Regions from separate parts of the Rhodoferax sp. RT4P68 genome, predicted to be linked through region 2. Evidence: predicted binding sites of a transcription regulator. Region 2 holds the regulator's gene; the other holds the start of a gene.
The links. Region 2 encodes HrcA, which represses chaperone genes, less so after heat shock. Its sites were predicted from a motif close to TTAGCACTCNNNNNNNNNGAGTGCTAA; they were not measured.
Positions count from the first base shown of each region.

Region 1 (3,410 bases), on a different contig from region 2:
CGTGTATAGCAACCCTGAGCCGTGTGACCAGACGCCGATGTGACGCCGAACACCTGTCCCTCGCGCAGGTAGGCCGCTGAAACGGCGGGCGTCATTCGCACGCACCAGTGTGCGCTTCGAGGCCGGCCACCCCATCCCTGCTGCGCCGCGACGCTGCAGCCGGCACACCTGCAAGTTCTGCCAGCCCGATCCCAACCGCCCACGTCGCATGGCGTTCGTCCTCCACGCACGACCACCTTGAGCGACCACCGCAAGAGCCAAAAGGGGCGCCTGCGCGCGAATTCAGCAAATCGTGTCCGAATGTGACAGGCCATCTGACCGTTCTTCATCTACACACAAAGCTGAACAAATTACTTTTTTACCCAGCTTGTATGACAAATATCACGAATGCATACTTGTCGACAATCAAGGCTCAATCGCTGTGTTCCCCCCCCCTCTACGTACCATTCTTCTGCGACACGCGCGCAATGGGACGTGGACGACCAGCCCACCCCGCCCGAGGGTGCACGGTGATGCCCCCACTGATCGGTCCTCGCGCACGCGTCGTCTTCAATGGCCGCTTTCTGGCTCAGCCGCGTATGGGCGTCCAACGCTACGCACTGGAAACCCTGCGCGCGCTCGACGAGTTGCTGGACGCATCCCCCGCTCGGCTGCGCAGTGCGCGCTATGAACTGGCGCTGCCCGACGGCGTCGCCGCGCCGGTGTTGTCAGCGGTGCGCGTCGCGCACGTGCCAGGTCGCGCCGGGCATGGGTGGGAGCAGTGGGCGCTGCGCCGTTGCGCGCGCGGCGCCTTTCTCGTCAATTTCAGCCATACCGGCCCCTGGCTCAAGCACCGCCAGCTCGTCACCGTCCACGACGCCGCCGTCCGCGTGATGCCAGAGACGTTTTCGCGCAGCGACCGCTGGTTCCACAACGCCAGTGTCGCGTTGTTGGGGCGGCACGCGAAATCGGTCATGACGGTCTCCAACTTCTCACGCGATGAGTTGCAGCTGCACTTCGGGCTCTCGCGGTCCGACATCGTCGTGGGCGTGCAGGGCGGTGAACACGCCTGCCGCCAGACGGACGACGCCGCCGTGCTGCGCCGCCACGGGCTGACGCCCCGTGCCTACGTGCTGTCGCTCGGCAGTGCAAGGCCGGACAAGAACTTCGGCGTCCTCGCGCGCGCCTTGGACCTCTTGCCGGACTTTCCGTGGCCGATCGCGGTGGCGGGCGCAGGCGACCTCGCCAGCCTGCACGACTCTGCAGTCCCTGGGGCCGGCTTCCAGTTCCTTGGCTTCGTGCAGGAGGACGACTTGCCCGCGCTCTACCGCCAGGCCGCCTGCTTCGTGCTGCCCTCCCTATACGAAGGCTTTGGGCTGCCGGCGGTGGAGGCCATGGCCAACGACTGCCCGGTCCTGGCCGCGCATGCCACGTCGTTGCCCGAAATCTGTGGCGACGCCGCACTGTATTTCGACCCGCACGACCCCGCCTCAGTCGCAGCGCAGTTGACGCGCATGGCCGAAGAGCCGGACCTGCGCGCCCAGCTCGTGGAAGCGGGGCGCGCACGCCTGCGTCACTACAGCTGGACCACCAACGCGCACATCCTGATCAACCATCTCGACGCGATCGGCGTCACAGGATGAGCCGGCATGCCGCCGTCGGAGCCAGGGGCGTGCGCCTGTGAATGCTTTTGCAGACGGCTTGCTTGAATTGCCACGAATAGGCCGTATCATTAGCACTCGCTGGGGTTGAGTGCTAACAGCACCGCCCCATGTGTTTGAGGCCTCGGCCTCCTGGCTGTTCAGCCACCCCCTTTATTCCATTTCAGGAGATCTATATGAAACTTCGTCCATTGGCCGATCGCGTGATCGTCAAGCGCGTTGAGAGCGAAACCAAGACCGCTTCGGGCATCGTGATCCCCGACAACGCTGCCGAGAAGCCCGATCAAGGCGAAGTCCTGGCCGTCGGCCCGGGCAAGCTCGATGACAGCGGCAAGCGCATCGAACTGAGCATCCGCATCGGCGATCGCGTTCTGTTCGGCAAGTACTCCGGCCAGACCGTCAAGGTCGACGGCGACGAACTGCTGGTGATGAAGGAAGACGACCTGTTCGCAGTCGTCGAGAAGTAATTTCTCACCTACCACCCACTCACTGAAACGAATCCGGAGAATTACTCATGGCAGCAAAAGACGTCATTTTCGGCGGCGAAGCCCGCGCACGCATGGTTGAAGGCGTGAACATCCTGGCCAACGCGGTCAAGGTCACGCTGGGCCCCAAGGGTCGCAACGTGGTGCTGGAGCGCTCGTTCGGCGCCCCCACGGTGACCAAGGACGGCGTGTCCGTCGCCAAGGAAATCGAACTGAAGGACAAGCTTCAGAACATGGGCGCCCAGATGGTCAAGGAAGTCGCTTCCAAGACCTCTGACAACGCTGGCGACGGCACCACCACCGCTACGGTCCTAGCACAAGCCATCGTGCGCGAAGGCATGAAGTACGTGGCCGCCGGCATGAACCCGATGGACCTGAAGCGCGGCATCGACAAGGCGGTCACCGCCCTGGTCGCCGAGCTGAAGAAGGCCTCCAAGGCCACCACCACCTCCAAGGAAATCGCGCAAGTCGGCTCCATCTCGGCCAACAGCGACGAATCCATCGGCAAGATCATCGCTGACGCGATGGACAAGGTCGGCAAGGAAGGCGTCATCACCGTCGAAGACGGCAAGTCGCTGGACAACGAGCTGGACGTCGTCGAAGGCATGCAATTCGACCGCGGCTACCTGTCGCCTTACTTCATCAACAACCCGGAAAAGCAAGCCGCGTTGCTGGACAACCCCTTCGTGCTGCTGTTCGACAAGAAGATCAGCAACATCCGCGAACTGCTGCCCACGCTGGAAGCCGTCGCCAAGGCTGGCCGTCCGCTGCTGATCATTGCCGAAGAAGTCGACGGCGAAGCGCTGGCGACCCTGGTGGTCAACACCATCCGCGGCATCTTGAAGGTCGTGGCCGTCAAGGCACCTGGCTTTGGCGACCGCCGCAAGGCCATGCTGGAAGACATCGCCATCCTGACGGGCGGCAAGGTCATCGCTGAAGAAGTCGGCCTGACGCTGGAGAAGGTCACGCTGGCCGATCTGGGCCAAGCCAAGCGCATCGAAGTGGGCAAGGAAAACACCACCATCATCGATGGCGCCGGTGCCGCTGCCGACATCGAAGCCCGCGTCAAGCAAGTGCGCGTTCAGATCGAAGAAGCGACCAGCGACTACGACCGTGAAAAGCTGCAAGAGCGCGTGGCCAAGCTGGCCGGCGGTGTTGCTCTGATCAAGGTCGGCGCTGCCACCGAAGTCGAGATGAAGGAAAAGAAGGCCCGCGTCGAAGACGCGCTGCACGCTACCCGTGCTGCCGTTGAAGAAGGCATCGTGGCCGGCGGCGGTGTTGCACT
Region 1 covers NZ_JBWMBB010000002.1:283,771-287,180, reverse strand. The annotation lists gene AC099J_RS04785 (glycosyltransferase family 4 protein) at 513-1,622, shown strand; gene groES (co-chaperone GroES) at 1,817-2,107, shown strand; gene groL (chaperonin GroEL) at 2,155-3,410, shown strand, end outside.
Region 1: groES (co-chaperone GroES) is a predicted target of HrcA. The motif match lies at 1,712-1,738, and genes of this name have one in related genera.

Region 2 (3,410 bases):
GCGTCGACCATCACCTTGCCGGCGTGCTTGATCATGAGCCAGGGGCCGATCAGGTTGATGCGCAGCAGCTCCGTCCAGTCCTGCGGCGTCAGCTCGAAGATGCCGGCCATGCCGCCGGAGACGCCGGCATTGGCGAACGCCACGTCCAGCTGGCCGTAGCGTTCCAGCGCGGTGGCGACGAGGTTGGCGACATCCGGCTCCAGCCCGGCGTCCATCTGCACGGCGACGGCCTGGCCGCCCGCCTCGGTCACGCTGCGTGCGGTCTCGTGCACGGCTTCGCTGCGGTCGCCCAGCACCAGCCGGGCGCCTTCGGCCGCAAAGCGCAGTGCTGCAGCGCGCCCGATGCCCGAGCCTGCGCCCGTGATGATGGCGACCTTGCCAGTGAGTTGGTCCGACATGCTGCGTGTCCTTGTGCTGATGGGAAAAAGGGTCCAGGGTGCCAAAGCCCGGCCAAGGCCGCGATCACTTGCGCGACAGCCGGGCCACAAGGCCGGGGCGGCGCACGCCGGAATGCATCGCGCCAATGCGAGGCGCGAGCGATGGTGTCTGGAATAGATGCGCGGCGTTGTGCCGGCTTGACGGTCCTGCTCGTGCAGGAGCGAAATGACACACGTCGCGCACGGCGACGTGACGATCGAACGCGTGAGCGAGAGCGGTTCGAAGGGCATGCTGGTAGGACCCCCGAGAGTCGAACTCGGCACCAACGGATTATGAGTCCGCTGCTCTAACCAACATGAGCTAGGGTCCCGTGCCCGCCCTGCGGCGAGCGGCACCGATTGTAGGTGGCCTACTTCTGCCGGCTCAGGGCGTTGCTGACGAGCTTGGAGGTGATGTCTACGATCTGGATCATGCGGTCGTACGGCATGCGCGTGGGGCCGATCACGCCCAACGTGCCGACGATATGGCCGTCGACCTCGTAGGGTGCGCTGACCACCGACAGTTCTTCGAACGGCACCACCTGGCTCTCGCCACCGATGTAGATGCGCACGCCCTCGGCGCGGCTGGACACGTCGAGCAGGCGCAGCAGCTGCGTCTTCTGCTCGAACAGATCGAAGGCGCGGCGCAGGTGCCGCATGTCGTTGGAAAAGTCACTGACCGACAGCAGGTTGCGCTCGCCGGAGATCACCACCTCGTCCTGCGCGTGCGAAGCCTCGGAACTGACGGTGACGGCGGCCTGCATCAGCGCGGCGATTTCCACGCGCAGCTTCTCGACCTCGCCCGTCAGCTTGTCGCGCACCTGCTCGAAGGCCATGCCGACGTAGTTGGCATTGAGGTAGTTGGCCGCCTCGATCAGCTGCGACTGCGGGATGTCGACCTCGGTGAACAGCACGCGGTTTTGTACGTCACCCTCGGGCGAGACGATGATGACCAGCACACGCCGCTCGGACAGCCGCAGGAACTCGATGTGGTGGAACACCGAGGCACGGCGCGGCGCCAGCACGACGCCGACGAACTGCGACAGGCTGGACAGCAGGTTGGCCGCGTTCGCGATCACCTTTTGCGGCTGTTCGGCCATCAGCTGTGGCGCTTGCAATTGGTCGCGCTGCGCTGTCAGCATGGTGTCGACGAACAGTCGGTAGCCGCGTGCCGTGGGGATGCGCCCGGCCGACGTGTGCGGACTGGCAATCAGGCCCAGCTCTTCCAGGTCGGACATGACGTTGCGGATGGTCGCCGGCGAGAGGTCCAGCCCGGAGGCTTTGGAGAGCGTGCGAGAGCCGACGGGCTGCCCGTCGGCGATGTAGCGCTCTACCAGCGCTTTCATCAACAACTTGGCGCGTTCATCCAGCATCCATGCATTTTAGTGATGTAATTTACAGATGAATTCAAAATTCCGCCGGGTCGCGTTGTTTGGTAAGTACCAGGCATCGGCGTTCGGCGGATCGCACATGACGCCGCCCGGCACCATGCGCGAGATCGCGCAGTTTCTGGCCGACCAGGGCTGCGATCTGGTGGTCGAACAGCAGACGCAGATCAACGCCGAGCTGGCCGACTTTCAAAGCGCCGACATCGCTGCGATCGGCGAGCAATGCGACCTGGCCGTGGTGGTGGGCGGCGACGGCACCATGCTGGGCATCAGCCGGCAGCTGGCGCCCTACGGCGTGCCACTGATCGGCATCAACCAGGGGCGGCTGGGTTTCATCACCGACATCCCGATCGACGCCTACCAGACGGCGCTGTCGCCCATGCTGTCCGGCGAATTCGAGGAAGACCACCGCAGCCTGATGCATGCCCGTGTGATGCGCGGTGGCGACTGCGTGTTCGATGCACTGGCCATGAACGATGTGGTCGTCAACCGTGGCGCCACCTCGGGCATGGTGGAGCTGCGGATCGAGATCGACGGGCATTTCGTGTCCAACCAGCGCTGCGACGGTTTGATCATCGCCACGCCCACGGGCTCGACGGCGTATGCGCTGTCGGCTGGCGGGCCGCTGATGCACCCGTCCATCCCGGGCTGGGTGCTGGTGCCGATTGCGCCACACACCTTGTCGAACAGGCCGCTGGTGCTGGCCGACCCGGCCGAGGTGGTGATCGAGCTGGCGTCCGAGCGCGATGCCAGCGCCAACTTCGACATGCAGTCGCTGGCCTCGCTGCAGCAGGGCGACCGCATCGTGGTGCGCCGCTCGCAGCATTGCGTGCGCTTCCTGCATCCCAAGGGCTGGCATTACTTCGACACCTTGCGCGCCAAGCTGCATTGGAACGGGGGCAGCTGACCGTGGGCATCCGCCGCATTGCATTGCGCGATTTCGTGATCGTGCGCGAGCTGGAGCTGGACCTGACCGGCGGCTTCACGGTGCTCACCGGCGAGACCGGTGCGGGCAAGTCGATCCTGATCGATGCGCTGCAGCTGGCGCTGGGCGCCCGCGCCGACGCCGGCGTGGTGCGCGAGGGGGCCAGCCGCAGCGAGGTCAGCGCTGAGTTCGATTGCCGGGCCGATGCCGCCGATTGGCTGCAGGCCGCTGGCTTCGATGTGGCCGAGACGCTGCTGCTGCGGCGCACGGTCGACAGCCAGGCCAAGAGCCGCGCCTGGATCAACGGCAGTGCCGCCACGGCCACGCAGCTGCGCGAGCTGGGCGACATGCTGCTGGACATCCACGGCCAACACGCGTGGCAGAGCCTGACACGCCCCGCCAGCGTGCGCGCCTTGTTGGATGCCTACGCCAGCCTGGACACGGCCCCGCTGCAGCAGCGCTGGGCGGATTGGCGCTCTGCCGGCAAAGCCCTGGCCGACGCACGCGGTGCCCAGGATTCCCTGCAGCGCGAACGCGAGCGCCTGGCCTGGCAGATCGGTGAGGTCGACAAGCTGGCGCCGAGTGACGACGAATGGGACAGTCTGAACGCCGAACACGGCCGCCTGTCGCATGCGCAGGCGCTGATCGACGCGCTGCAGGTCGCCATTGCCGCATTGGAAG
Region 2 covers NZ_JBWMBB010000003.1:619,079-622,488, reverse strand. The annotation lists gene AC099J_RS09420 (SDR family NAD(P)-dependent oxidoreductase) at 1-398, opposite strand, end outside; tRNA gene AC099J_RS09415 (tRNA-Ile) at 671-748, opposite strand; gene hrcA (heat-inducible transcriptional repressor HrcA) at 788-1,789, opposite strand; gene AC099J_RS09405 (NAD kinase) at 1,818-2,711, shown strand; gene recN (DNA repair protein RecN) at 2,714-3,410, shown strand, end outside.